Regions from separate parts of the Kitasatospora sp. NPDC036755 genome, predicted to be linked through region 2. Evidence: riboswitches for the same ligand, from Rfam matches in the RefSeq annotation. Region 2 holds a riboswitch; the other holds the start of a gene.

Region 1 (16,551 bases), on a different contig from region 2:
GCGACACCGGCGAAGTCGAAGGCGACGGACAGCGGGCGGCCGCCGGTGGCCTCGCGCAGCAGCCCCTCGAACGCGGGGTCGGCCGGGTCGAGCGCGGCGTCGGCGCCGAAGGCCAGGGCGCGCTCGCGGGCGGCCGGCAGCGGGTCGACGGCGACGATCGGGAAGGCGCCGACGGCCCGCAGCAGCTGCACGCCGTGGGCGCCGAGGCCGCCGACGCCCCAGACGCCGACCGCCTCGGCCGGGCGCACGGCCCCGGTGGTGGTGATGGCGGCCCACGGGGTGGAGACGGCGTCGGGGATGAAGCAGGCCTGCTCGAAGGGGAGCTCGTCGGGGATCGGCACCAGGGTGGAGGCGGTGGCGAGCGCGTACTCGGCCCAGCCGCCGTCGTAGTCCACGCCGCGGGTGTGGACGGCGCCGTCGCGGGTCTCGCCCGCCTGCAGCAGCACCCGGTCGCCGACGGCCGCGCTGGTCACGCCCTCGCCGAGGGTGTGCACGGTGCCCGCGACCTCGTGGCCGAGGGTGACCTTGTCGCCCTTGAGGTAGAGCGGCTTGAGCATGCCCTCGATCAGGTGGACGTCGGAGAGGCAGACCCCGGCGGCCCTCACCTTGATCAGTACCTCGCCCGGGCCGGGCACCGGGACGGGGACCTCCTCCACGGCGAAGGCGCCCTTCGCGACGTCGAGCCGGCCGGCGAGCATCGTGGCGGTCATCGGGACTTCCCTTCTCACGGGGGCGGCGGGTCGGGGGAGTGCCCGCCGCTCCGGAAGTTACTTGTTATCCAACAAGCAAGTTCACCGTAGCATGGTGGCATGTCTACGCACGATGAGGGCCGAACCGACGGAGCCGGAACGGCTCACGGGACGCCGGCGCGCCGCACCCAGGCCGAGCGGCGGGCCCGGGCCGAGTCCGCGCTGATCGCGGCCGCCGCCCGGCTGATCGCCGAGCACGGCAGCACCGGGGTCACGCTGGCCAGGGTGGGGGAGGAGGCGGGCTTCAGTCGGGGCCTGGCCACCCACTACTTCGGCTCGAAGGCCGCGCTGCTGGCGCGGCTGCAGGAGGCGGCGCTGGCCGAGGCGATGGCGGCGGCCGCGCCGGAGCGCAGCGGGGCGGGAGCGGTGGACGAGCTGTGCGGGTTCGCGCGCGGCTGCCTGGAGGGCGTGCGCAACCCGACCGACCTCGGCCGGGCCTTCGTGGTGCTGGGTGCCGAGGCGCTCGCCGGCGCCTCGGAACTGACCGCCGCGGTGGCGGAGTTGGACGCCAGCACCCGGGAGTGGGCGGCCGAGGTGGTCGGGCAGGGGCAGCGGGACGGGGAGCTTCGCCCCGGCGTGGACCCGGGGGCCTTCGCGCTGGCCTTCGTGGGGCTGGTCAAGGGGCTGGTGGTGCAGGCCGCGGCCGCCCCGCGGTCCTTCGACGTGGGGGTGGCGGTCGCGGAGTCCGAGCGGTGGATCCGGCTCGCGCTCACGGCGGGCTGAGGGCGCGCCGGAGGCCGAGGTCCGCCACGTCGGCCACGCCGACCCGGCCGCCCGGGGCGACGTCTTCTACGACTTCTACGACGGCGAGCGCTTCGCCGCGGTGAACGCCGCCCTCGCCTCGCTCGGCGCCGACGAGGTCGACCGGCTGCCCTACCTGTGGCTGCTGCTCGCGGCGGTGGGGCGGTTGCCCGTCCGTACCGCGTCGCTGTGTCGCCCTGGGGGGTGCCGTCCTTGGGCCGGACCTGCCGCGGTACCTGCCTCGGAGCTGGCAACTAAGTCAGTATTTTTACTGAGTTAAGTTATGCTGGCTCTGGGCGGCAGGCGAGCCGCCGTGCCAGGAAGGAACGCGAACGATGACCTCGGACCCCCGGAACCTCGACCGCGAACTGGAACGGGAGCGTGCCTACGTCGAGATCTGCCGGGTGGCGACGGCCCGGCAGGTCGAGGACGCGAGCCACCAGGTCGTCGCCGGGGAGGACGTCTCCGGCGACGGCGCCAGTGCGGAGGCGCTCGGCCGGTACCTGCGCACCCGCGCCAAGCGGATGAAGGAGCTGCCGGAGAGCCCGTCGTTCTTCGGCCGACTGGACTTCGGCGACACCGCGGAGGCCGGGGAGCACCGGGGGCAGCGCTACTACGTGGGCCGCCGGCGGATCTCCGAGGACCCGACGGTGCCGCCGCTGGTGGTCGACTGGCGGGCCCCGGTGTCGCGGGCGTTCTACCAGGCGAGCGCCCACGATCCGCTCGGGCTCGCGCGCCGCCGCCGGTTCGGCTGGGCGCCGTCGAGCCCGGGGGTGCCGGAGGACCTGACCGGGCTGGAGGACGAGCCCCTCGACGGGACCGGTTCGGCGGGCCGGGGCCCGGCCGGTGACGGCGGGGGCGGCGTTGCGGCGGACGGCGGGGGCGGCGGTGCGGGCGGCGGCGCGGGCGGCCTCCTGGCCGCCGAGATCGAACGCCCCCGCACCGGCCCGATGCGGGACATCGTCGCCACCATCCAGCCGGAGCAGGACGCGCTGGTGCGGGGCGGGCTGAGCGAGTCGGTGTGCGTGCAGGGCGCGCCCGGCAGCGGCAAGACCGCCGTCGGGCTGCACCGCGCCGCGTACCTGCTGTACAGCTTCCCGCAGCGGATCCGGCACGGTGGCCTGCTGGTCATCGGCCCGAACCGGACCTTCCTGCGCTACATCGCCGAGGTGCTCCCCGCGCTCGGGGAGATCGACGTCACCCAGAGCACCGTCGAGGACCTGGTCGCCACCCGCTCGGTCGGCGCGGTCGACGACGAGCGGGCGGCCGCGGTCAAGCAGGACGGACGGATGGCGACGGTGCTGCGCCGCGCGCTGTACGGCCGCATCCGGGCGACGGGCTCGGACCCGCTGGTCGTCCCCGACGGCTCGTACCGGTGGCGGGTGCCCCCGGAGCGGCTGGACCGGACGGTCGCCGAACTGCGCGAGCAGGCGCCGCCGTACGCGATCGGCCGGGAGAGCCTGCGCACCCGGGTGGTGGCGATGCTCCAGGACCAGGCCGAACGCCGGTCCGGCGTCAGGTCCGGCGCGTGGTCGCGGAAGATCGGGCGCTGCGGGCCGGTCGCGGCCTTCCTGGAGTCCGCCTGGCCCGTGCTGCGCCCGGAGGGTGTGGTCGCCGCCCTGCTGAGCGACCCGGCCGTGCTGGCCGAGGCCGCCGACGGGGTGCTCGACCCCGGGGAGCAGGCGGCGGTCCTGTGGTGCCGGCCGCCGCGTTCGGAGCGGAGCGCGAAGTGGTCCGAGCACGACCTGATGCTCCTGGACGAGGTGGCCGGCCTGATCGAGCGCCCCGCCGGGTTCGGTCACGTCGTGGTGGACGAGGCCCAGGACCTCTCCCCGATGCAGTGCCGGGCGATCGCCCGCCGCAGTGCCTTCGGCTCCCTGACCGTCCTCGGCGACCTCGCCCAGGCCACCGCTCCGTGGGCCGCCCGCAGCTGGCCCGAGCAGCTCGCCCACCTGGGCAAGCCGCAGGCAGCGGTGGTGCCGCTGACCACCGGCTTCCGTGTCCCGGCCGCCGTGACGGCGCTCGCCAACACCCTGCTGGGCGCGTTGGAGGTGGACGTGCCGCCGGCCGTGTCGCTGCGCCGGGACGGCGAGCTGACGGTGCGACGGGTGGCCGGGGGTGACCTGGACGCGGCGGCCGTGGCGGCGGTGCGGGCCGCGCTGGAACGCGAGGGATCGATCGCGGTGATCGCGGCGGACGGCGCGGTGGCGCGGGCCGCCGAGGCGCTCCTCGCCGCGGGCATCCCGACCGGGGCGGCCGAGCAGGTCGGCACCACGGCGCGGGTGACGGTGCTGCCGGCCTCGGTGGTGAAGGGGCTGGAGTACGACCACGTGGTGGTGCTGGAGCCGGCGGCCATCGTGGAGGCGGAGGCGCGGGGCCTGCACCGGCTGTACGTGGTGGTGACCAGGGCGGTCTCCCGGTTGGACGTCCTGCACTCCCGTCCGTTGCCCGCGCCGCTGGGCGGGTGACGGTGGGACGGGTGTCGGCCGGGCGGGTGGGCGGCCGGGCGGCCGGGCGGGTGGGCGCGGTGGGCGCGAGGGTGCGGGATCGCGCCAATTCGCGTCTCCGGCCGGGCAATTCGGGAAAGCGGACGCCGAACTGTCGGGCGCCCGGGAGGATTTCCGTATGCCTACGATCATCAGACTGGCTGGAGCCGGTCTCGCCGCAGCCCTGTCCCTGACCGCCGCCGCGACCCCGGCCGGGGCGGCCGATCTCCCCGCCGAGGCCCCCGCCGCCACCGTCATCGAACAGCGGGTGGTCCTCACCCAGGCCGGGAACTACCCCACCGAGCAGAACCGGCACGGCGTCTTCTCGGTGTCCTGGCGCGTGTTCGGCACCGAGGACCTCGGCGGGCCGACCCACTTCACCGTCGACCTGCCGCCCGGCGTCACCACCGGCGGCGCGATGTTCTACTCCACGCCGTACGACTACACCTTCACCGAGACCGTCTCGCCCGACGGCCGCCACCTGGAAGCCGTCCTGTACGGCAACCGCCGCTCCGGGACCGAGGAGTTCATGAAGATCCCGGTCGTCGCGGAGGGGACCGGCCCGGTCACCGGCGCGATCACCGCGAGGGTGGCCAACGCCAACGACACGATCCCGACCGGGCACGTCTCCACCTACCTGCTCGGCATCGGCCTGCTGCCGCCGACGATCGGCTCGCAGCCCCGGATCGACGACGTCAGCGCCACCACCGGCCCGGGCGCGGGCGGCACCCCCGTGACCGTCACCGGCGTCGGCCTGGAGGGCGCGATGGTGCTGGTCGGCGGCGTTCCGGCGCCCGGCACCTGCACCGGGACCGTCTGCACGGTGACCACGCCCGGCGGCTCGGGCAGTGCCGCCGTGACGGTGGCGGGACCGGGCGGGACGGCCCAGGCCCCGGCGGCGTTCGACTACACCGGCGCCCCGCCGCCGCCCCCGCCGGCCCCCGTGCTCTCCGGACTGAACACGCCCTCGGGCCCGGCGGGCGGCGGCACCGCGGTCATCGTGACCGGCGCGAACCTGGCCGGTGCCACGGTCTCCTTCGGCGGCCGACCCGCCACCCGGCACTCCTGCGGACCCCAGCTGTGCACCGCCACCGCCCCGCCGGCCGACCGGCCCGGCCCGGTGGACGTCACGGTGACCACGGCGGGCGGCACCGGCGGCCCGCTGACCTTCAGCTACACCGCGTAGCCGGAGGCCGGCCCGGCAGCGGGTCCGCCGCCGGGCGGTGCGCGGACGGCCGCCCGCCCTCGACCGGCGAAGCGCGGCGCGGCGCGGCCCGGTCGGGCGCCCGGCGGCCGGGCAGGGTGTGCCGGCGTCGGTCGGCCGGGCGGTGCCGACCCCGGGAGGTCACTACTGTCAGGATCCACCACATGCGAAACAAGTGATTTGAAAAATTCTTCAAGTTCATACATGCTGTCGTGCCGTTGACCCGGTAGGAGGCGCGTCCTGGCGCCGACGGGCATAGGGAAGGGGCGGTCGTGACCGCGGGAACCGGCGAACGGCGGCCGACCGCAGGCCGGTCGGAGGCGAGCGCGGCATGAGCCTCGCAGCTGTCGTGGGCGACCGGGTGCGGGCCGTGCTGCCCACCCGGGCGATCCTCGCCACCATGGGCCGTTCCCCGCGCAAGGACCTGCTCGCCGGTCTCACGGTGGCGATCGTGGCGCTGCCGCTGGCCCTGGGCTTCGGCATCTCCTCCGGGGCGGGCGCCGAGGCCGGGCTCGCCACCGCCGTCGTGGCCGGGGCGCTGGCCGCCGTCTTCGGCGGCTCCGACCTCCAGGTGTCCGGGCCGACCGGCGCCATGACCGTCGTCCTCGTCCCGATCGTCGCCCGCTACGGCACCGACGGCGTGCTGACCGTCGGCCTGCTGGCCGGGATGGTCCTGGTGCTCCTCGCCCTGCTGCGGGCCGGGCGCTGGATGGCGTACGTGCCGGTGCCCGTGGTGGAGGGCTTCACGCTCGGCATCGCCGGGGTCATCGCCCTGCAGCAGGTGCCCGGCGCGCTCGGGGTGCCCAAACCCGAGGGCGACAATCCGGCGGTGGTCGCGGCCCGGGCGGTGCGCGACTTCGCCGTCGCGCCGCACTGGGCGGCCGTCGGGGTGGCGTTCGCCGTCGCCGCCGTGATGCTGGTCGGCGTGCGGCTGCGGCCCGCGCTGCCGTTCTCGCTGATCGCCGTCGTCGCCGCGACCGTCACCGCCGAGCTGGCCGGCCTGCCGGTCGCCACCATCGGCCACCTGCCCGCCGGCCTGCCCGCGCCCTCGTTCGGCTTCGTCGACCTCTCCGCCGTCCCCGCGCTGCTGCCCTCGGCGTTCGCCGTCGCCGCGCTGGCCGCGCTGGAGTCCCTGATGTCCGCGACGGCGGCCGACGCGATGAGGGTGTCGGGCCGGCACGACAGCGACCGCGAGCTGTTCGGCCAGGGCCTGGCCAATCTGGCCGCCCCGCTGTTCGGCGGCGTCGCCGCGACCGGCGCGATCGCCCGTACCGCCGTCAACGTGCGCTCCGGCGCGGCCTCCCGGCTCGCCGCCCTGGTGCACGCCGCGGTGCTCGCGGTGATCGTCTTCGCGGCCGCGCCGCTGGTCGCGGGGATCCCGCTGGCGGCGCTGGCCGGGGTGCTGATCGCCACCGCGGTCCGGATGGTCGAGGTCGGTTCGCTGCGGGCGCTGGCCCGCACCGGGCGCGGCGAGGCCGCCGTGCTGGCCCTGACGGCCGTCGCCACCCTGGCCTTCGACCTGGTCACCGCCGTGGTGCTCGGGGTGCTGGTCTCGGGCGTCCTGGCGCTGGCCGCCGTCGCCCGGGCGGCCCGGGTCGAGCAGGTCCCGCTGCGGGCGCAGGCTCCGGCCGCGGACCACCACGAGGAGGAGCTGGCGCTGCTCGCCGAGCACATCGTGGCCTACCGGATCGACGGGCCGCTGCTGTTCGCGGCCGCGCACCGCTTCCTGCTCGAACTCACCGAGTCCGCCGAGGTCGAGGTCGCGATCCTGCGGATGTCGCGGGTCAGCGCGATCGACGCCAGCGGCGCGACCGTCCTCGGTGACGCCATCACCGCGCTGCGCCGGCGCGGCACCCTGGTGCTGGTCTCCGGCGTCCGCGACGAGCACCACCGCCCGCTGGACGCCCTCGGTGTGCTCGACGGGCTGCATGCCGACGGGCACGTCTTCGCGACCACCCCCGAGGCCATCGCCCACGCCCGAGCCCACCTGCACGGCCGGGCGGTGCCCGCCGACCGCGCGCACGCCGCCGAGGACGGCCGTGCCGCCGGCCACGGCCTCACCGCCACCGGGGCCGCCGAGCGGCTCCGGCACCCCTGCTGACCTCCTCACCCGTCCCGAGGGCCACCTCCGAACACCCTGGATAATCTGAGCTCATGAGCGACAACCTTCCCCCGTGCCCGCAGTGCTCCAGCGAGTACACCTATGAGATGAACGCCCTCATGGTCTGCCCCGAGTGCGCCCACGAGTGGGTGCCCGGCGGCGCCGACCAGGCGGCCGGAGCGCCGGCCGGCGAGCGGGTCGTCAAGGACGCGGTCGGCAACGTGCTGAGCGACGGCGACACCGTGACGGTGGTCAAGGCGCTGAAGGTCAAGGGCAGCGTCTCCGGCATCAAGGCCGGCACCAAGGTGCGCAACATCCGCCTGGTGGACGGCGTGGACGGGCACGACATCGACTGCCGGATCGAGGGCTTCGGCGCCATGCAGCTCAAGTCCAGCGTGGTCAAGAAGGCCTGACCCCCGCGGGCCCGTACGGCCGCGCCCCGCCGAGGAGATCGGCGGGGCGCGGCCGTTGTGCTGTCCGGGGGCGGTCGGGGTGGCCGGGGATGTCGGGGTCGGGGGAGGCCGGGGAGGCCGGGGTCGGGGCCGGGGTGGAGTGGTCTCCCGAATTAGTTATATGCTCACAATCATTACAACAACACAAGTAAATCTGGAGCGTTCGTCATGCCCGATGCCGCTCGACCGCGGCCCTGGCTCGTGCTCGCCATCTGCTGCATGAGCCTGCTGATCGTCAGCCTCGACAACACCATCCTGAACGTGGCCCTGCCCGCCATCCGTCGCGACCTGGACACCTCGGTGTCCGGACTGCAGTGGACGATCGACGCCTACACCCTGGTCCTGGCCAGCCTGCTGATGCTCGCCGGATCGACCGCCGACCGGATCGGCCGCCGCCGGGTGTTCCGGATCGGCCTGGTGGTGTTCACCGGGGCCTCCCTGCTGTGCAGCCTGGCTCCCGGGCTCGGCTGGCTGATCGCCGCGCGGATGCTCCAGGCGGTCGGCGGATCGATGCTCAACCCCGTCGCCATGTCGATCATCAGCAACACCTTCACCGACTCCCGGCAGCGCGCCCGCGCGATCGGCGTCTGGAGCGGCGTGGTGGGCATCAGCATGGCCGCCGGGCCGATCATCGGCGGGGCGCTGGTGGAGTCGGCCGGGTGGCGGGCGATCTTCTGGATCAACGTCCCGATCGGCCTGGCCGCGCTCTTCCTCACCACCCGCTACGTGCCGGAGTCGCGGGCGGCCCGCACCCGCCGGGTGGACCCGGTCGGCCAGTCGCTGGTCGTCGTGCTGCTCGCCGCCCTCACCTACGCGATCATCGAGTCGCCGGAGCGCGGCTGGACCTCGCCCGTGGTGCTCGGCTGCGCGGCGGCCGCGCTGGGAGCGCTGCTGGGCCTGCTGTGGTACGAACCCCGGCGCGCCGACCCGCTGATCGACCTGCGGTTCTTTCGCTCCGCGCCGTTCTCCGGCGCCACCGTGATCGCGGTCGCCGCCTTCGCCGGCCTCGGCGGCTTCCTGTTCCTCGGCTCCCTGTACCTCCAGGAGGTCCGCGGACTCGACCCGCTGCACGCCGGGCTATTCATGCTGCCGATGGCGGTCATGTCGCTGCTCGCCGCGCCGCTGTCCGGTCGGATGGTGGCCACCCGGGGGCCGCGCACACCGCTGCTGCTGGCGGGGGCCGCGCTGACCGCGAGCGCCCTGCTCCAGGCGGTCGGCTACTCCGAGCACCTGCCGACCGGTCTGCTGGTCCTCGCCTTCCTGCTCTTCGGCACCGGCTTCGGCCTGGTCAACGCGCCCATCACCAACACCGCCGTCTCCGGGATGCCCCGCGCGCAGGCCGGGGTGGCGGCGGCCGTGGCCTCCACCAGCCGGCAGGTCGGCCAGTCCCTGGGCGTCGCGGTGACCGGCGCCCTGATGGCCGGGACCGTCCTCACGGACCCGGTGGCCTTCACCGGGGCGGCGCGGACGGCGTGGTGGATCATCGTCGGCTGCGGGGCCGCCGTACTGATCGCCGGTACGCTCACTTCCGGCCGCTGGGCCCGGGCGACGGCCGAGCGCACGGCACAGCGGCTCGCCGCCGAGGAGGCGGTCGAGGAGAACGAGCGGACGAAGGAGACGGTGGGCACCTGATGGAGCGCCTTGACACCGGCGGGCACCCGGAGGTGAGCGAGGCCGACGCCGGGGCGGCGGCCCGGGTCTGGCAGGGGATGTACGCACTCGTGCTGGAGCGCCACGACCGCCGCAGGATCGTCGCCGACGCCCTCGGCATGAGCTTCAGCCGCGTCAGGGCGCTGCGCCGGCTCGCCGCCGGCCCGATCACCCTGCGGGAGCTGGCCGAGCGGCTGACCGCCGACCCGCCGTACACCACCGTCATCGTGGACGACCTGGTGCGGCGCGGCCTCGCCGAACGCATCACCAATCCGGCCGACCGGCGCTCCAAGCTGGTCCACCTCACCGAGGAGGGCGAGGCGAAGGCGGCGCTCGCCACCGGGATCCTCACCACCCCGCCGGACGCGCTGCTCGCGCTGCCGCCGGAGGACATCCACGCGCTCGACCGGGTACTGGCGAAGCTCCTGGGCTGAGGCCCCAGCCGAGGTCACGGTGAGGGGGCATGGCGGCCTTCGCCGAGAAGCGCCCGCCGGAGTTCACCGACCGCTGACGCGCCGCGCCGCCCCGCCGCCCGGGGCGGCGCACCGCGTCACGCTGCCGAGGGTCAGCCGTCCGAGCGCCGGAGCAGGTAGGTGTCCATGATCCAGCCCTTGCGCTCGCGGGACCGCTCGCGCAGCTCGCGGATCCGCGGGGCCGCCTCGGCGAGCGGCCCGGAGACGAGCACCTCGTCGGGGGTGCCGAGGTAGGCGCCGTAGTGGATCTCCAGCCCCCGGGGGTCGATCTCGGTGAAGGCGGCCCGGCCGTCGAGCATCACCACCACGTCGTCCACCCCCGCGGGGAAGCCCTCGGCCAGGCGGCGACCGGTGGTGATCTGCACCGGGCGGCCGACCCTGGTCAGCGTGGTGCGGTGCCGGGCGGCGAGCGCGGAGACGCTGCTGATGCCCGGGAGCACCTCGAACTCGAACGGCACCCCGCCACGGGTGGACACGTCCTCGACCACGGCGATGACGCTGTCGTAGAGCGCGGGGTCGCCCCAGACCAGGAAGGCGCCGCTCTCCTCCGGGCCGAGGTGCTCGGCGAACAGCCGCTCGACCAGATCGGCGCGGCGCACGCGCCAGTCGTCCACGGCGGCGGTGTACGCGGGGGTGGTGCGGTCCCGTTCCGCGTCGGGCACCTCGACCACCCGGTGCCCGGGCAGGCCGTGCTCGGCCAGCATCCGGCGGCGGAGCCTGATCAGGTCCTGCCGCTCCTCGCTCTTGTCGAGGATGAAGAAGACGTCGGTGCGACCGATCGCCTTGACCGCTTGCAGGGTCAGGTGGTCGGGGTCGCCCGCGCCGATGCCGATGACGAAGATGTGCCGCATGGGGGACATTCTGCCGTCCGCCCCGGCGTACGGCCCCGGCGGTCGTGCGTGGACCGACCGAGGAGGTGGGCGGTGGCCGTGAGCTGCGCGGATGGACGTAAGCTGGCCGGGCAGCTGGTTCACCCCGCCCGCCGGGCGGGGTGTCGCAAGAGGGAACCCGGTGGGAATCCGGGACTGCCCCGCAGCGGTGAGCGGGAGCGACCGCCGTCCTGTGCGGCGGGCCCGGACACGGGCCCGGGAGGCTACGGCCGGTAGGTGTCCGTCCCGGTCAGGCCGGGAGGGCGCGCCCGCGAGTCCGAAGACCTGCCGCTGCCCGCGTGCCGTGGTGGCCCGCGGTCCCACCACGACCCCGAGGGCGGGCCGCTGGTGCGGGTGGGCCGTATGCGCACGGCCGCCCGCTCCTTCGCGTGCCCGGCACGGGGCGCGCGACCCACGAAGGAGGGTTCCGTGCAGCGGAACGCCGACCACGACTCCCGCGGCGCCATGACGGGCGGGCCGTCGCTGTGACCAGTCCGTCCGTCCTCTCCCGCACCCCGGCCGACTCCGCGGTGACCCTCGCCCACATCATGAGCGACCACGACACCAACCTCTACGGTTCGGTGCACGGCGGCGTGATGATGAAGCTGATCGACGACGCGGCGGCCGCCGCCGCGGGCCGGCACGCCGGAGTCCCCGCGGTCACCGTCTCGGTCGAGGAGATGTCCTTCCTGGCCCCCGTCCGGGCCGGGGATCTCCTCACCGTCCGGGCCCGGGTGGAGCACGTCGGGCGGACCTCGATGGACGTGGCCGTCGTGGTGACCTCGGAGCGGTGGAACCTCACCGGGCCCGTCACCAGGGTGGCGACGGCGCAGCTGGTCTTCGTCGCGATCGACGCGGACGGGCGGCCGCACCGCGTCCCGGAGCTGGTCGTGGAGGGCTCCTCCGAGGAACGGCGCGACGGTGCGGCGCGGGAGCGGCGGACCGGCCGCACCGGGCCGGAGCGCGAGCCGGTCGAGTAGCCGTCCGGGCAGCCGTTCGGGGTGGCCGTCCGGGGCGCTCCGTCTCACGATGCAGACGGCTTTCGAGATTTCCGCCTCCGCGGTGGCGTTCTGCCCCTAAGCTGGCCACGCAGCTGGTTCGCCCCGCCCGCCAGGCGGGGTGTCGCAAGAGGGAACCCGGTGGGAATCCGGGACTGCCCCGCAGCGGTGAGTGGGAACGACCGCCGTCATACGCACTGGACCCGGGACGGGTCTGGGAAGCGACGGCCAGTAGGTGTCCGCCCCGGTTTCGACCGGGTGGGCGCGCCCGCGAGTCCGAAGACCTGCCACTGCCCGCGCGCGACCGTTCGCGTGCGGCCATCCGGTGACCTCGTGGGCGGGTCGGCGACCATACCAGGCGGAGCCGTGCACGGGCACGGGTGTCCGTCCGGTTCGTCCTCCCTTCGCGTCCTCGTGCCGCCACCGGTGCACTTGAGGATTCAGGCTCGCGAAGGAGAGTCCCTTGACAGCGAAGTCCGCAGCCGCGGCGTCCGTGGCCACCGCGTACGGCTACCCCCGGCAGGGCCGTAACCGTGAACTGAAGAAGGCGATCGAGGGCTACTGGAAGGGCACGGTCACGGCCGAGGCGCTGCTGTCGACCGCGGCCGACCTGCGCCGGACCAACTGGGCCCAGCTCGCCGGGGCGGGGGTCGGGGAGGTCCCGACCGGTGACTTCTCGTTCTACGACCACGTGCTGGACACCAGCGTGGCGGTCGGCGCGATCCCGCCGCGCCACCGGGAGGCGGTCGACGCCGACCCGCTGGACGGGTACTTCGCGATGGCGCGCGGCAACCAGGACGTCGCACCGCTCGAGATGACCAAGTGGTTCGACACCAACTACCACTACCTGGTGCCGGAGTTGGGCCCGGACACGGTGTTCGCCGCGAACCCGGCCAAGGCGGTCGGCGAGTTCGCGGAGGCCGTAGCACTCGGCCACGCCGCCCGTCCGGTGCTGGTCGGCCCGGTGACCTACCTGTTGCTGGCCAAGCCTGCCCCCGGGGTGGCCGAGGACTTCCAGCCGATCACGCTGCTGGACCGGCTGCTGCCGGTCTACGCCGAGCTGCTCGCGGCGCTCAGGGCCGAGGGGGCTGAGTGGGTGCAGCTGGACGAGCCCGCGCTGGTCCAGGACCGCACCCCGGCCGAGCTGAACACCGCCGCGCGCGCCTACCGTGAGCTCGGCGCCCTCACCGAGCGGCCCAAGCTGCTGGTCGCGAGCTACTTCGACCGGCTCGGCGAGGCACTGTCGGTGCTGGCCAAGGCCCCGGTGGAGGGCTTGGCGCTGGACTTCACCGGCCCGGCCGCCGCCAACCTGGAGGACCTGGCCGCCGTCGGCGGGCTGCCCGGCAAGCGGCTGGTCGCCGGGGTGATCGACGGGCGCAACATCTGGATCAACGACCTGGAGAAGTCGCTGTCCACGCTGGCGACCCTGCTGGGCCTCGCCGACACCGTCGACGTCGCGCCGTCCTGCTCCCTGCTGCACGTCCCGATCGACGCCGCCGCCGAACGGGAGCTGGACCCGCAGATCGCCCGCTGGCTCGCCTTCGCCCGGCAGAAGGCCGGCGAGGCGGCGCTGCTCGCCCGCGGCCTGCGCGAGGGCACCGGCGCGATCACCGCCGAGCTCGCCGCCAACCGCGCCGACCTCGCCTCCCGCGCCAACTCCCCGATCACCCACGACCCGGCGGTGCGCGCCCGGGCGGCCGCCGTCACCGCCGAGGACACCCGCCGCGCCCAGGCCTACCCGCAGCGGGCCGAGGCCCAGCGCGCCCGGCTCGGCCTTCCGCTGCTGCCGACCACCACCATCGGCTCCTTCCCGCAGACCACCGAACTGCGCACCGCCCGCGCCGACCTGACGGCCGGACGGATCGACGCCGCGGCCTACCGGGAGCGGATGGAGAGCGAGGTCCGCGAAGTCATCGCGTACCAGGAGAAGGCCGGCCTGGACGTCCTGGTACACGGCGAGCCCGAGCGCAACGACATGGTCCAGTACTTCGCCGAGCAGCTCACCGGCTACCTCGCCACCCGGCACGGCTGGGTGCAGTCGTACGGCACCCGGTACGTGCGCCCGCCGGTGCTGGCCGGCGACATCTCCCGCCCGCACCCGATGACCACCGAGTGGTTCGTCTACGCGCAGCACCTGACCGACCGCCCGGTCAAGGGCATGCTGACCGGTCCGGTCACCATGCTCGCCTGGTCCTTCGTCCGCGACGACCAGCCGCCGGCCGACACCGCCCGGCAGGTGGCCCTCGCCCTGCGCGACGAGGTCACCGACCTGGAGGCGGCCGGCGCGGCCGTGGTCCAGGTGGACGAGCCGGCCCTGCGCGAGACCCTCCCGCTGCGGGCCGCCGCCCGCCCGGCGTACCTGGACTGGGCCACCGAGGCCTTCCGGCTGGCCACCTCCGGGGTGCGGGCCGACACCCAGATCCACACCCACATGTGCTACGCCGAGTTCGGTGCGATCATGACCGCGATCGACGACCTCGACGCGGACGTCATCTCCCTGGAGGCGACCCGCTCGCACATGGAGGTGGCCGGCGAGCTGGCCGCGGCGGGCTACCCGCGCGAGGTCGGCCCGGGCGTCTGGGACATCCACTCGCCGCGCGTCCCCAGCACCGAGGAGGCCGTCTCCCTGCTGCGCGCGGGTCTGGCGGCGATCCCGGCGGAGCGGCTGTGGGTCAACCCGGACTGCGGGCTGAAGACCCGCGGCTGGACGGAGACCCGGGCCTCGCTGGAGAGCCTGGTCGGCGCGGCCCGGGTGCTGCGCGCGGAACTGGCCGGCTGACGGAGGCCGGATTCCGGGAGTCGGAGCGGGCGCGGCGAGGCCGCCGCGCCCGCTCCCGTCGGATGGCTCAGCCGGACTCGGGCAGGCCGAGGTTCTGGTAGATCTCCGTCGTGACCGTGGAGAAGTTCATGGTCATGAAATGCAGACCGGGGACCCCTTCGGACAGCAGTCGCCGGCACATCGCGGTGGCGTACTCGATTCCGATCGCCCGGACCGCCCGGGGGTCGTCCCGGTGTTCCAGCATGCGCTCGGAGAATTCCGAGGGAATGGCCGCGGTGGTCAGCGTGGGAATCCGCCGGAGTGACCGGATCGTGGTCACCGGCATGATCTCCGGAATGATCGGAACGGCGCAGCCGGCGGATTCCAGTCGGTCCCGGAAATGGAGGTAGCTGTCGGTCTCGAAGAACATTTGGGTGATCGCGTAGTCGGCGCCCGCCCGGCACTTGGCGATGAAATGGCCGATCTCGGAATCCCAGTCGGGGGAGCGCGGGTGCATTTCCGGGAACGCGGCCACGCCGACGCAGAACTCCCCGGACTCCTTGATCAGCCGCACCAGGTCGGCCGCGTACTCCACCCCGTCCGGGTGGCGGACCCAGGGGCCCAGCGGGTCGCCCGGGGGATCGCCGCGCAGCGCCAGGATGTTGCGGACGCCCTGGTCGGCGTAGTGGCCGAGGATGTTCCGCAGCTCGGCGACGCTGTGGCCGACGGCGGTCAGGTGGGCGGCCGGGGTCAGGGTGGTCTCCTGCGCGATGCGCCCGGTGACGTTCACCGTCCGCTCCCGGGTCGACCCGCCGGCGCCGTACGTCACCGAGACGAAGGTGGGGGAAAGGGCCTCCAGGCGCCGGATCGCGTTCCACAGGCCGGCTTCCGCTTCGGCGCTCCTGGGCGGCATGAATTCGAACGAGTAGGAACGCCTGCCGGTCGCGAGGAGTTCGCGGATGGAGGCCGCCCGGTCCGTGCGCGTGGTGGGGATTCCGAGTGTCATGGCAGGAGGTTATCCGGATTGGTGCGGACCAATCCCGGAGTGTCCACTCCGTGATACGGAATTCTCCACCGGGGGTGCCTGGCGGGGGGCCTGGGGCGGGACGGCACAATGGGGACATGAAAAGACCTTCGCAGGCATTGCCGGGACTTCCCGGGTGGGACCGGTGCGCGGTTATGGGAATCGTGAACGTGACACCCGACTCGTTCTCGGACGGCGGGCGCTGGCTGGACCCGGGACGGGCGGTGGACCGGGGCCTGCTGCTGGTGGACCAGGGCGCCGACATCGTGGACGTGGGCGGGGAGTCGACCCGGCCCGGCGCGACCCGGGTCTCCGAGGAGGAGGAACTGCGCCGGGTGCTCCCGGTGGTGCGCGCGCTCGCCGACAAGGGCGTCCTGGTCAGCATCGACACCATGCGCGCCCGGGTCGCCGACGCGGCGGTGGAGGCCGGCGCGCGGATCGTCAACGACGTCAGCGGGGGCCTGGCCGATCCGGACATGGCCCGCGCCGTGGCCGGGACCGGGGTGCCCTTCGTCGTCATGCACTGGCGCGGGCAGTCCGCGGGCATGGACGCGCTGGCCGACTACACCGACGTGGTGGCCGAGGTGATCGGCGAGGTCGCCCGGCAGATGGACGCGGTCGTGTCGGCCGGGGTCGACCCGTCCCAGATCATCGTCGACCCGGGGCTCGGCTTCGCCAAGAGCCGGAGGGACGACTGGGCGCTGCTGGCCTCGCTGGGCGCGTGGAGCGCGCTCGGGCGCCCGGTGCTGGTGGCGGCCTCGCGCAAGCGGTTCCTGGGCGAGCTGCTGGCCGACCCGGACACCGGCGAGGCCCGCCCGGCCCGGGAACGGGACGCGGCCACCGCGGCGGCCGGCGTGCTGGCCGCCGCCCAGGGGGCGTGGGCGGTACGGGTGCACGAGGTCCGCGACACGGCCGACGCCGTCCGGGTCGAGGCCGCGCTGCGGCACGCGGGCCGGGCCCTGCCCGGGCCGACGGCTCCGGGCGTGCCGCCGGCAGGCGCGTTGACGGAGGACGCGCTGACGGCGGGGGCACGGGCGTGAACCGGC
Region 2 (13,140 bases):
TGCCCGGCCTGCTCGCCGCCGCGGCCTCGCTCGGCATCCTCACCCGGCTCACGCCGGACAGTTCGTACGTCGCGGTGATCATGCCCGCCGAGCTGCTGCTCGGGCTCGGCATCGGCACGCTGTTCGTGCCGACCGTCGCGGTGGCCACGAGCGGGGTCGACCCGCAGGACGCGGGGGTGGCCTCGGCCGCCGTCAACACGGCCCAGCAGGTGGGCGCCTCGATCGGCGTCGCGCTGCTGAACACCATCGCGGCCAACGCCACGACCAGTTGGCTCGACGGCCGGTCGGGCGAGGACGTGGAGCGCGACGCGACGGTACACGGCTACTCGGTGGCCGCGACCTGGGCGCTCTTCATCATGCTCGGCACCGCCGTACTGGTCACCCTGCTGATCAAGGCCGACCCGCGCAAGGCTGCCGAGCAGCGCAAGGGCGAGGCCCTGAAAGTGGGGGAGAACACGTAGCGCCCAGCCACCAGGACAGGGTCACCGCGTACCGCCGGTGAACGGCCACAGGGGCGGACGACTACCCATGAGCCCACCGTACGCGGCCGCGCGGGCCCGGGGCCGGTGGACGGAGAGCGGCCCCGGGCGGGTGCTGTCGGCAGCAGGCGTCCGCGGGCTGTTCGGCGGTGGCGACGGCGCGGGATGCCTCGCGACGGGACCGGGCCGGGTGGGCGTCGTCGCGCGCCCTTGACAGAGGGTCACGGGCTGAGAACCCTGGTGCTGTATTCCAGGGACATGAGGGACACGGCATGCCATGGTTTGACGAGAGCGGGCGCCATCGGGGTTTCCCGGCGGCGGTGTTGGCGGACGGCGGCGAGCCGGCGCCGTTGCCGGACGGGCGCACCACCTGGTGGCTCTACAACGGTGCCGACGGCCCTCGGGCCGCTGCGGTGCGCGGTGGCTGCAGTTGTGGCTGGCGGGGGGAGCGGGTGCACCCGTTGGACTTCGGTGACGACCAGGCGACCGAGGCGGTGGGTGAGGAGACCGGGCCGTTCGCGGACTGGGAGCGGCACGTCGACCTGGCCGAGGGTGTGGTGGAACACGAGGTCGAGGAACTGGTCGCGGCGCTGGTGAACCGGATCTGCGACCTCACGGACAGCAAGCCGTACGCCGCCGTCCGTGCGGCCGCCCGGTTCGAGCGCGCCGCGGGTGCGACCGCGCTGCTGGCCGGCCGCAAGGCCCGCAGCAACCTGATGACCTGGGAATACATCGGCCGCGCCTTCGGCTGCGGGCCGGCAGAGGCGATGGCGCGGTTCGGCGAGACGTTGCCCGACGTCGACCCGGGCGATGAGGCGTAGGTCGTCGGCCTTCACGTGTCGCGCGGGCGGCCGGAGCCGGGCTCCGACGGGTCGCCGACGAACTCCTGCTGGAGCACGGCGAGGGCGGCTCCGCCGATGCCGTCCTCCCCTCGCCGGCCCCGGCGGTGCGGCCCGCGACGGTGAGATCGCTCACGACCGCGGTGCCGCAGCGCCGGCGAACCGTCCTGGACCGGGAGTCACTGGTCGGAGTAGCTGAGGTCCCCCACCGTCCAGCTGCTGATGTCGGCGATGGCGATGCGGTACATGCCCCCGGTGTGGGGTAGGCCGTAGCTGCCCTGCAGGATGCGGGCGACATGCAGATGCAGATGCGTCGGCCGCGCGACAGGGGGCGCCACGTCGTTGCCGTCGCCGGTGGCGGGTGCCGCGAACAGCGCGGCGAAGGGCTTCAAGTGCTCGGACGCGGCGAGCACTTCGGCCACCCGCTCGTTCCACAGGCTCTCCGGCGCAAGCCGACCGGTGATGACCGCCCCGGGGACGACCACGGTCAAAGGCATCTGGTTGCTGTGCTCGGACTCCACCATCGCGGCGATGTCGACGAGCAGCCCATCAGGGTTCGACATGAACTCGAGGATAGTCCCTGCCGCAAGTCGCCCGCGGCGTGCGCGTGGCGGGGGCGGCCGAACCCCGCTTTGATCAGCGGCCCCGAGCAGGGAAGGCTGCGGCCCGCATCCGGAACCCCTCGGAGTGCACCGGGCCGTCGTCGTACCTCCCCTGTGCCGTACCGTCCCGGTGCCGGCGGGCTCCGGTTCCGAGCGCTGCGTTCCGACGGCCCCGGCAGGGGGCGACGGGTGTGCTCGGCCCGCCGGACACGGTCACAGGAGAGCAAGCACGGGCAGTTCACGGTCCGGATGGCGGCTCCCCGGGGGCGTCATCCGGACCCACCCGGCGACCCGCTCACCAGCCCGGCGAACCGCGGGACCCGGTCCGAGAGCCGCCCCGCCGCACCCCCGCGGCAGGCCTTCCGGACCGTCTGGCTGCCGCCACGGGTGTGACGGAGCGCCGCACACCGTGTGGGCGCGGCCGGGCCGGGGGAGCCTCGTGCGGTGGAAAGGGACATCACCGTACGGGTCGACGGCACCGCGCACCGGCTGGTCGTCGACACGCGCACGACGCTGCTCGACGCGCTGCGGGAGCGGCTCGGTGTGACGAGCCCGAAGAAAGGGTGCGACCACGGACAGTGCGGTGCGTGCACGGTGCTGTCCGGAGGGCGCCGCGTACTGGGCTGCCTCACGCTCGCGGTCACCCAGGACGGCGCCGAGGTGGTCACCGCCCAGGGGCTCGCCGACGGCGGCCTGCACCCGGTGCAGCAGGCCTTCATCGACTGCGACGCGCTCCAGTGCGGCTACTGCACCCCCGGCCAGGTGGTCTCCGCGGTCGGGGCGCTGGAGGAGTTCGCGCAGGGCTGGCCGAGCGCCGTCACCCGGGGCGCCGGCGAACCCCGGCTGGACCGCGCCGAAGTGGCCGAACGGATGAGCGGCAACCTGTGCCGCTGCGCCGCCTACGTCAACATCGTCACCGCCGTGCTGCAGGCGGCCGGGCAGTCCCCGACGGGGCAGTCCCCGACGGGGCAGTCCCCGACGGGGCAGCCCCCGACGGGGCAGTCCCCGGCCCGTCCGGTCACCGGGCCGGAGGTGTCCGGATGAGACCGTTCGACCACCACCGCCCCGCGGACGCCGCGGCCGCCGTGCGCAGCGTCGCCGGCGATCCGGACGCGGTGTTCCTCGGCGGCGGGACGAACCTGGTGGACCACCTCAGGCTGGGCGTCGTGCGGCCCGCTCTGGTCGTCGACCTCGCCGGAGTCCTGCCGACCGGGGTCGAGGAACTCGGCGGGGGAGCCCTGAGGATCGGTGCGGGGACGACCAACAGCGCGCTCGCCGCGCACCCCCGGGTGCGCGAGTCGTTCCCGGTGCTGTCGCAGGCGCTCCTGTCGGGGGCGTCGGCGCAGCTGCGCAACATGGCCACCACCGGCGGCAATCCGCTGCAGCGCACCCGCTGCGCCTACTTCCAGGACGTCACCACCCCGTGCAACAAGCGGGAGCCGGGCACGGGCTGTTCCGCGATCGGCGGATGGACCCGCCACCACGCCGTCCTCGGCGCGTCCGAGCACTGCATCGCGGTCCATCCCTCCGACATGGCGGTGGCGCTGGCCGCGCTCGGGGCACGGGTACGGGTGCTCGGGCCGGGCGGTGAGCGCACCATCCCGTTCGTCGACCTGCACCGGCTGCCCGGCGACACCCCCGAGCGCGACACGGTGCTCGAACACGGTGAGCTGATCACCGCGATCGACCTGCCGGCGCAGCCGATCGCCCGCCGCTCGGCCTACCGCAAGGTGCGCGACCGGGCCTCGTACGCGTTCGCCCTGGTCAGCGTGGCCGCGGCACTCGACGTCCGGGACGGGGTGGTGGTGGACTCGCGGATCGCCTTCGGCGGCGTGGCGCACGCGCCGTGGCGTGCGTACCGGGCCGAGGAAGTGCTGCGGGGTGCCCCCGTTTCGGAAGACGCCTACCGGGCCGCCGCGGACGCCGAGCTCGCCGCCGCCCGGCCGGCCGAAGGGCTGGGCGGCGGCAACGCGTTCAAGATCCCGCTGCTGCGCCGCACCCTCGCCGCGACCCTGCGCGGTCTGGCCGGAGAGGACACTTCCCAATGACGTTCCCGGACGAGCCGGCCGCCGTCGGCCGCGACCTGCCCCGCCGGGACGGGGCCGTCAAGGTCCTGGGCACCGCCACCTACGCCCACGAGACCCCGTTGGCGGACGCCGCACATCTGCACGTCGTCCAGGCCGGCGTCGCCCAAGGGCGCGTGACGGAGCTGGACACCGCCGCGGCCGAGGCGCTCGACGGGGTAGCCGCGGTGCTCACCCACGACAACGCGGAGCGCCTGGCGTCCACCGAGGACCGGGAGCTGGCGGTCCTGCAGGACGCGGAGGTCGCCTTCCGGGGCCAGGTCGTCGCCCTCGTCGTCGCGGACAGCTCCGAGGTGGCGAGACATGCGGCCGCGCTCGTCCGGGTCGGTTACGAGCAGCAGCCGCACGACGCCGAACTGCGGGCCGACCGCGAGGACCTGTACGCGCCGCGGAGGGTGAACCCGGACCACCCCACCGACACCGTCGAGGGCGACGTGGACGCCGCGATGGCGGCCGCGCGGGTGAGCGTCGACGAGACGTACAGCACCGCCGGGTGCCACAACAACCCGATGGAACCGCACGCCACGGCGGCCCTGTGGGATCCGGCGGGCGAGGGCTTCCTCACCCTGTGGGACTCCACCCAGGGGGTCCACCCGACGCGGTCCACCCTGGCGTCGGTGTTCGGTCTCGACGAGGCCCGGGTCCGGGTGGTCTGCCCGTACGTCGGGGGCGGGTTCGGTTCCAAGGGGCAGCCGCACGTCAACGTGGTGCTCGCCGCGATGGCCGCGCGGGCGCTGCCCGGCCGGCCGGTCCGGCTGGCGCTGACCCGGCAGCAGATGTTCGCCCTGACCGGCTACCGCACCCCGACCATCCAGCGCTGCCGGCTCGCGGCCGACCGGGACGGCAGGCTCACCGCCGTCGCGGTCGACGTCGTCGAACAGACCTCGCGCATCAAGGAGTTCGCCGAGCAGACCGGCGTCCCCGCGCGCATGATGTACGCCTCGCCGAACCGGCGCACCACGCACCGGCTGGCCGCCCTCGACGTGCCGGCGCCGTCCTGGATGCGCGCCCCGGGCGAGTGCCCCGGGATGTTCGGCCCCGAGGTGGCGATGGACGAGCTGGCCGAGCGCCTCGGCATGGATCCGGTCGAGTTGCGGATCCGCAACGAGCCCGCCGTCGAACCCGGTTCGGGCAAGCCGTTCTCCAGCCGCGGCCTGGTCGGCTGCCTGCGGGAGGGCGCGGAGCGGTTCGGCTGGTCGCGGCGCGATCCCCGGCCGGGCGTGCGCCGCCGGGGCGACTGGCTGGTCGGCACGGGCGTGGCGGCCTCCACCTACCCGGTCAGCCGGATGCCGAAGTCGACGGCGACGATCCGGCGGGAGGGCGGGGGTTACGTGGCCGAGATCGGCGCGGCCGACCTCGGCACCGGCACCTGGACCACGCTCGCGCAGATCGCCGCGGACGCGCTCGGCGTGCCGGTGGCCCGGGTGGAGGTGCGGATCGGGGACACGGACTACCCGGTGGCGTCGGTGGCCGGGGGTTCCTCGGGCATGACGACGTGGGGATCTGCCGTGGTCGAGGCCGCGCGCGCCCTGCGCGACCGGTACGGGGCCGAGCCGCCGGACGGGGCGCAGGCCTCCGGCAGTGTCGGGCCGCCGGACGAGCGCTACGCGATGCACGCCTTCGGGGCGCAGTTCGCCGAGGCGCGCGTCCACGCGGACACCGGCGAGGTGCGGGTGCCGCGCCTGCTGGGAGTGTTCGCCGCGGGCCGGATCATCAACCCCCGTACGGCGCGCTCGCAGTTCGTCGGCGGGATGACGATGGGGCTGTCCATGGCCCTGCACGAGAACGGCGTGCTCGACCCGCGGACCGGCCACGTGGTCAACCACGACCTCGCCGAGTACCAGATCACGTCGAACGCGGACGTCGACCGCATCGAGGCGCACTGGCTCGCCGAGCACGATCCCCACGTCAACGCCATGGGCTCCAAGGGCATCGGGGAGATCGGCATCGTCGGGACGGCCGCCGCGGTGTCGAACGCCGTGTGGCACGCGTGCGGGGTGCGGGTGCGTGACCTGCCGATCACGCTGGACAAGGTCCTGGACGCCTTGGAGGAGCGGGCCGGGCGGTGACACCGCAGCGGGCCGCGGAGCTCTCCGGGGCCCGCGGCGGGCCCGGCCGGCGGCCGACGGACGCCCGTGACCGGCGGTGGGCGGGCGTCGGTGAGTCAGTCGAGGGTCCGGGCGTCCACCGGGCGACGGGCGGCGCCGTGGTCCGCGGCCAGGCCCGCGAGCAGGCGCAGTCCGTCCTCGGTGGGGCTGCCGGGGGCCGCCGACAGCACGAGCAGTTCGATGCCCGGCTCGCCAGGCAGCGCGAAGTTCTCCTGGTGCAGTTCCAGCAGTCCGACCATGGGGTGCCGGTACGCCTTGCGTCCGTGGGTGCGGGCGCGCACCTCCGCGCGGGCCCAGAGGCGGCGGAAGCGCTCGCTGCCCATCGCCAACTCGCCGACGAGCGAGGCCAGGTGAGGGTCGTCGGGGTACTTTCCGGCGGCCAGGCGCAGGTGCCCGACCACGTCCAGGGTGCAGTTCTCCCAGTCCGCGTACAGGCCGTGCTCGGCCTCCTCCAGGATGATGTGCCGGGCGATGTTCAGGCCCGGCATCGGGCGGCCGAAGAGGAGTCCGGCGAGGCCGTTCCCGGCGAGGACGTCCAGGCGGTGGTTCATGATCAGCGCGGGAGCGCCGGCGACCAGGTCGAGGACGCGCAGCAGCTCCGGCCGGACCCGGGTGCCCGGCGTCGTCGCGCGGCGGCGGCGCTGCCGCGCGAGGCGGTGGAGGTGCCCGCGTTCGGTCGCGTCGAGGTCGAGGACGCGGGCGAGCGCGTCGAGGACCTGCTCGGACGGCTGGGTCGCGCGCCGCTCAAGCACCGCAAGAAGGGCGACTACCGGGGCGTCCCGCTGACGGTCCGGACGCGGCTCAGCCTGCTCTCGTACGCGGATATCTACGGCACCATCGACGGCTACTTGCTCCGCCACCCGCTGGACATCGCGAAGCCGTACCCGTCCTACTACCTGCAGAACCAGTGGGACCGGATCAAGCGGGCCGGCGAGACCGACATCCCCGAGGGGATGACGCTCTACGGCCTGAGGCACTTCTTCGCCTCGAACTGCCTCAGCCACAACATCCCGATCACCGACGTCGCCGAGTGGATGAGGCGCAAGAGCATCGATGTGACGTTCAAGATCTACCGCCACTTGATGCCCGGCTCCATCGGCCACGCCGCCCAGGTCCTCGACCTCGGCCTTGCGGCCTGAAACGCGTCGGGCGCCCTGCTCTGGTGTGGAGCAGGGCGCCCGAGGCGTCTCGGTCTGGCTTACCTGACGGACATCCGTTGCTGCTTCACCCAGGTCTGGACCTCTGTGACCTTGAACTGCAGCTTCGCGTTCCGTCCTTGTCCGAACCGGTACGGGACGAGGCCTACTTGAGGGGCTTCGCGATAGACCCACTGAACAGACATGTTCAGGAATTCCGCCGTCTCCTTGACGGTCATGAAACTGCGACGACACGGGCTCCTCCAGAGGAGTGGACGGTCGCACGGCTGCGTGCGGAGCCCAAGATTCCAGCGCGTCCGGTGGTTTGGCCGTACCGGTGCCTCGTGATACATCCGCAGGGCATCCTGGGACGTCGCTTCTTGTGTGGTCGGCAGGACTCCAGTCGCCGAACGGGCTCGTGTTGCCGCATCGGCCACTCCGATGATGAGCGCGTGGTCGTTCTACCGCCGACGGGCGGCCTGGCTGACGGCGGGCAGGTTGAATTTTCGCGCGGTGCGGGTGAAACCTCACCCGGCCTCGTGCACGCAGACCTGCCCCCCTTGGGCCTCTTGCAGACGGCTTGCAAAGGTAGTCGAGCCGGGCCCGGCGGGGTGGGATCCCGATGGCGCAACGCGCGCACAGACCTCTGGACTTACTAGGACGTCCAACTATATGGTCGATGGCAGGTCCGCGGTGTCAGGGAAGCCGGTGTGAGTCCGGCACGGTCCCGCCACTGTGACCGGGGAGTTCGTCCTCGCAGATGACGGCCACTGGCAGCCAGCCGGGAAGGCCTGAGGGCGTGCGGTGATCCGGGAGTCAGGATACCGGCCGCGGGTGATCCGTGTTTTCCACGAGGATGGAGACGACACGCATGACTCCGGGCTGCTCCCGTTCCGCTGCTCCTGGTTGTCCTGTGCCGACGACTGCCGGGGCCCATCTGCTCTGACGGTTCGTCATGCCACTGCCACCGTGACGCCGCGGGGCCGCACCACCGTGCGCCCGCCCGTCGGCGGCGGCCTCCATTCCTCCTCTCCCCGACCCAGTTGAGAGTAGGAACCCGATGGTCCGAGAACTCACCCACTTCGTCGCCGGCAAGCCCGTCGCCGGCACCTCCGGTCGCTTCGGCGACGTGTACGACCCCAACACCGGGCGCGTCCAGGCCCGGGTGCCGCTGGCAAGCCGCGCCGAGGTCGAGGCGGTGATCGCCGACGCAGCGCAGGCGCAGCCCGCGTGGGCGGCCTGGAACCCGCAGCGGCGGGCGCGGGTGCTGCTGCGCTTCCTCCAACTCGTCGAGCAGGAGAAGGACGAGTTGGCCCGGCTGCTCTCCGCCGAGCACGGCAAGACCGTGGCCGATGCCCACGGGGACATCCAGCGCGGCCTGGAGGTGGTGGAGTTCGCCGCGGGGATCCCGCACCTGCTGAAGGGCGAGTTCAGCGACAACGCCGGCACCGGTATCGACGTCTACTCGATGCGTCAGCCGCTCGGCGTCGTCGCCGGCATCACGCCGTTCAACTTCCCCGCGATGATCCCGCTGTGGAAGGCCGCGCCCGCGCTGGCCTGCGGCAACGCCTTCGTCCTCAAGCCCTCTGAGCGGTGCCCGTCGGTGCCGCTGCGGCTGGCCGAGCTGTTCCTGGAGGCGGGGCTGCCGCCGGGCGTCCTGAACGTCGTGAACGGCGGCAAGGAGGCCGTGGACACCCTGCTGGAGGACCCGCGGGTGCAGGCCCTCGGCTTCGTCGGCTCCACGCCGATCGCCCAGTACGTGTACGCGACGGCCGCCGCGCACGGGAAGCGGGCGCAGTGCTTCGGCGGCGCGAAGAACCACATGATCGTGATGCCGGACGCCGACCTCGACCAAGCCGCGGACGCGCTGGTCGGCGCCGGCTACGGCTCGGCCGGGGAGCGCTGCATGGCGATCTCGGTCGCCGTCCCGGTGGGGGATGAGACCGCGGACGCCCTGGTGGCGAAGCTGGTCGAGCGGATCGCCGCGCTGAAGGTCGGCCGCTCGGACGACCCGGCGGCGGACTTCGGCCCGCTGGTCGGCGCCGACGCGCTGGAGCGGGTGCGCGGCTACCTGGACCTCGGGGTCGAAGAGGGCGCCGAACTCGTCGTGGACGGGCGTGACTTCCGGCTGGAGGGGCACGAGGACGGCTACTTCCTCGGCGCCTCCCTGTTCGACCGGGTGACGCCGGACATGCGGATCTACCGGGAGGAGATCTTCGGCCCCGTCCTCACGGTCGTGCGCGCCGCCGACTACGAGGAGGCGCTGCGGCTGCCCAGTGAGCACGAGTTCGGCAACGGTGTGGCCATCTACACCCGCGACGGCGACACCGCCCGGGACTTCGCCCGCCGGGTGAACACCGGCATGGTCGGCGTCAACGTGCCCATCCCGGTGCCGATCGCCTACCACACCTTCGGCGGATGGAAGCGCTCCGCGTTCGGCGACCTCAACCAGCACGGGCCGGACGCCATCCGCTTCTACACCCGCACCCGGACCGTCACCTCGCGCTGGCCCTCCGGGGTCAAGGAGGGCGCGAGCTTCACCATGCCGACGATGGGATGAGCGCGATGCACGACCTCACCGAGGACCAGCGCGCCATCGCCGAGACGACCCGGGCCTTCGCCGAGGAGTACCTCGCGCCGCACGCCGTGGAGTGGGACCAGTCCAAGCACTTCCCGGTGGACGTGCTGCGCAAGGCCGCCGACCTCGGCCTGGCCGGCGTGTACGTCCAGGAGGGCATGGGCGGCTCCGAACTCTCCCGCCTGGATGGCGTGGTGGCCTTCGAGGCACTCGCCGGTGGCTGCCCGTCCATCGCCGCCTACCTGTCCATCCACAACATGGTCGCCTGGATGATCGACCGGTACGGCACGCAGGCGCAGCGCGCTCGCTGGTTGCCCGCGCTCTGCACGGCCGAGCACCTGGGCAGCTACTGCCTCACCGAGCCCGGTGCCGGCTCCGACGCCGCCGCGATCGCCACCCGGGCCGTGCGCGACGGCGACCACTGGGTGCTGGACGGCGTCAAGCAGTTCATCTCCGGCGCGGGCGCCTCGCAGGTCTATGTGGTGCTGGCCCGGACCGGTGCCCCCGGGCCGAAGGGGATCTCCGCGTTCGTCGTGGAGCGTGACGACCCGGGGGTCTCCTTCGGGCCGAACGAGAAGAAGATGGGCTGGAACGCCCAGCCGACCCGCCAGGTGGTGCTGGACGGCGTCCGGCTGCCCGCCGACCGCCTGCTCGGGGCCGAGGGCGAGGGCTTCCGGATCGCCATGAACGGGCTGAACGGCGGCCGGCTCGGCATCGCTGCCTGCTCCCTCGGCGGCGCGCAGGACGCGCTGGAGCGCGCCATCGCCCACCTCGCCGACCGTGAGGCGTTCGGCGCCCGGCTGCTGCACGCCCAGGCGCTGCAGTTCCGGCTCGCCGACATGGCCACCGAGCTGGAGGCCGCCCGCGCCCTGGTGTGGCGGGCCGCGGCCGCCCTGGACCGCGGCGACCGGCGGGCCCCGGAGCTGTGCGCGATGGCCAAGCGGTACGCCACCGACACCGGCTTCGAGGTCGCCAACGCCGCGCTTCAACTGCACGGCGGCTACGGCTACCTCGCCGACTATGGCATCGAGAAGATCGTCCGCGACCTGCGGGTGCACCAGATCCTGGAAGGGACCAACGAGATCATGCGCGTCATCGTCGCCCGCGGCCTGACCGGAGCCGCCTGATGGGTACGGATGAGGTCCTCCTCCAGCGCGAGGGCAGGGCGGGCCTGATCGTCCTCAACCGCCCCGCGGCCCTGAACGCCCTCACCCACGGCATGGTGCGGACGATCGCGGAGTCCCTGGACGCCTGGGAGCAGGACGAGCGGGTGGACACCGTCGTCGTCACGGGTGCCGGGGACCGCGCCTTCTGCGCGGGCGGCGACATCGTCGCCATCCACCGCGCCGCCACCGGCGGCGACCCGGGCGCCGTCGAGGAGTTCTGGCGCGACGAGTACCGCCTCAACGCCCGGATCGCACGCTACCCCAAGCCCTACGTCGCCGTGATGAGCGGCATCGTGATGGGAGGCGGGGTCGGCGTCTCCGCCCACGGAAACGTCCGGATCGTCACCGAGACCACCCGCATCGCCATGCCGGAGGCCGGCATCGGTTTCGTCCCGGACGTGGGCGGCACCTACCTGCTCGCCCTCGCACCGGGCGAGCTGGGCACCCACCTCGCCCTGACCGCGGGTTCCGTCGGGGCCGCCGACGCGCTGCTGTGCGGGCTCGCCGACCACTTCGTCCCTGCCGAGCGGCTGCCCGCCCTGCTGGACGACCTGGCCGAACTGCCCGTGCACGACGCCCTCGAACGGCACGTCGCACCCGCGCCGCCCGGTGTGCTGGACGGACAGCGGGCGTGGATCGACGCCTGCTACTCGGCGGGCACCGTGGAGGAGATCCTCGACCGCCTCCGGGACAGCAGCGAGCCCGAGGCCAAGAAGGCGGCCGATCGGATCGCCGCCAACTCCCCGACCGCCGTGAAGGCCACGCTGGCGGCCCTGCGCCGGGCCCGGGCCCTCGGCCCGCTGGAGGCCGTCCTCGACCAGGAGTACCGCACCTCCTGCGCGGCGCTCGCCACGGCGGACCTCGCCGAGGGCATCCGGGCCCAGGTGATCGACAAGGACCGCTCGCCGCAGTGGAGCCCGGCAACCCTGGGCGCCGTCGAACCCGCCGCCGTGGCCCGCTACTTCGCGCCGCGCGGCGCGGGGGAGCTCGGCCTCGCCGCCACCACACCCCTGGAGCGCTGGTGACGTACACCATCGGATTCATCGGACTGGGCAACATGGGCGGCCCGATGGCCGCCAACCTCGTCAAGGCCGGTCACCGGGTGATCGGTTACGACCTCGCAGCCGAGGCCCGGGACCAGGCCACGGCACAGGGAGTGATGATCGCGGACTCCGCTGCCGAAGCGGTCGGCGAGGCGGACGTGGTGCTGACCATGTTGCCGACCGGGCGCCACGTCCTCGACGCCTACGGCGAGTTGACCGAGGCGGCGTCCGGCGCGCTGTTCGTCGACTGCTCCACCATCGCGGTCGGGGACGCCCGGGTGGCCGCCGACCTCGCCCGGGTCGCCGGGCACCGGGCGGTCGACGCCCCGGTCTCGGGTGGTGTGGCGGGCGCCGAAGGGGCAAGCCTGACCTTCATGGTCGGTGCCGAAGACGTCGACTTCGCCGAGGCCGAGCCGCTGCTCGCGGCGATGGGCCGCCGGGTCGTCCACTGCGGGGCATCCGGAGCCGGACAGGCCGCCAAGATCTGCAACAACATGATCCTCGGCGTCTCCATGATCGCGGTCAGCGAGGCCTTCGTCCTCGGGGAGAGCCTCGGGCTCAGTCACCAGGCGCTGTTCGACGTCGCCTCCACGGCCTCCGGCCAGTGCTGGGCGCTGACCAGCAACTGCCCGGTGCCCGGTCCGGTTCCGACCAGCCCGGCCAACCGCGACTACGCGGCCGGGTTCGCGTCCGCGCTGATGGCCAAGGACCTCGGGCTGGCCGCCGACGCTGCTGCCGCCTCCGCCGTCCAGGCCGAACTGGGCGTCAGGGCCGCCGAGTTGTTCGCCACTTTCGCCCGGGGCGGGTCCGGCGGTCTGGACTTCTCGGCCATCATCACCACCCTCAGGAAGGACACCGCATGACGTTCGAGACGATCCTGGTCGAGCGCAAGGGTCGGGTCGGGCTGATCACGCTCGACCGCCCGAAGGCGCTGAACGCGCTGAACACCCTCCTGATGAACGAAGTCGTAGCGGCGGCAACGGACTTCGACCGGGACCCGGAGATCGGCTGTCTGGTGATCACGGGTTCGGACAAGGCCTTCGCAGCCGGTGCCGACATCAAGGAGATGCAGCCCCTGGACTTCGTGGACGCCTACCTCGGTGAC

What was found. A riboswitch is a leader RNA that binds a small molecule or an ion and turns the genes downstream of it on or off. The one in region 2 is predicted to bind cobalamin.
Region 1: another riboswitch for cobalamin. It lies ahead of AB0E96_RS12495 (hotdog domain-containing protein); the one in region 2 lies ahead of AB0E96_RS27460 (CoA-acylating methylmalonate-semialdehyde dehydrogenase).

What each region holds. Positions count from the first base shown of each region.
Region 1 is NZ_JBEZUT010000063.1:7,441-23,991, forward strand. Features, by position in the region: gene AB0E96_RS12450 (zinc-binding dehydrogenase) at 1-710, opposite strand, end outside; gene AB0E96_RS12455 (TetR/AcrR family transcriptional regulator) at 810-1,472, shown strand; gene AB0E96_RS12460 (AAA family ATPase) at 1,826-3,958, shown strand; gene AB0E96_RS12465 (IPT/TIG domain-containing protein) at 4,116-5,162, shown strand; gene AB0E96_RS12470 (SulP family inorganic anion transporter) at 5,512-7,281, shown strand; gene AB0E96_RS12475 (zinc ribbon domain-containing protein YjdM) at 7,335-7,694, shown strand; gene AB0E96_RS12480 (MFS transporter) at 7,902-9,365, shown strand; gene AB0E96_RS12485 (MarR family transcriptional regulator) at 9,365-9,817, shown strand; gene cobF (precorrin-6A synthase (deacetylating)) at 9,949-10,707, opposite strand; cobalamin riboswitch at 10,855-11,012, shown strand; gene AB0E96_RS12495 (hotdog domain-containing protein) at 11,211-11,705, shown strand; cobalamin riboswitch at 11,852-12,009, shown strand; gene metE (5-methyltetrahydropteroyltriglutamate--homocysteine S-methyltransferase) at 12,187-14,502, shown strand; gene metF (methylenetetrahydrofolate reductase [NAD(P)H]) at 14,570-15,487, opposite strand; gene folP (dihydropteroate synthase) at 15,604-16,545, shown strand.
Region 2 is NZ_JBEZUT010000215.1:948-14,087, forward strand. Features, by position in the region: partial or broken gene AB0E96_RS27415 (MFS transporter) at 1-461, shown strand, start outside; gene AB0E96_RS27420 (hypothetical protein) at 752-1,300, shown strand; gene AB0E96_RS27425 (hypothetical protein) at 1,498-1,881, opposite strand; gene AB0E96_RS27430 ((2Fe-2S)-binding protein) at 2,365-2,964, shown strand; gene AB0E96_RS27435 (xanthine dehydrogenase family protein subunit M) at 2,961-3,968, shown strand; gene AB0E96_RS27440 (xanthine dehydrogenase family protein molybdopterin-binding subunit) at 3,965-6,073, shown strand; partial or broken gene AB0E96_RS27445 (XRE family transcriptional regulator) at 6,169-6,861, opposite strand; gene AB0E96_RS27450 (hypothetical protein) at 6,775-7,251, shown strand; gene AB0E96_RS27455 (helix-turn-helix domain-containing protein) at 7,311-7,601, opposite strand; cobalamin riboswitch at 7,905-8,096, shown strand; gene AB0E96_RS27460 (CoA-acylating methylmalonate-semialdehyde dehydrogenase) at 8,309-9,808, shown strand; gene AB0E96_RS27465 (acyl-CoA dehydrogenase family protein) at 9,805-10,953, shown strand; gene AB0E96_RS27470 (enoyl-CoA hydratase/isomerase family protein) at 10,953-12,017, shown strand; gene mmsB (3-hydroxyisobutyrate dehydrogenase) at 12,014-12,898, shown strand; gene AB0E96_RS27480 (enoyl-CoA hydratase) at 12,895-13,140, shown strand, end outside.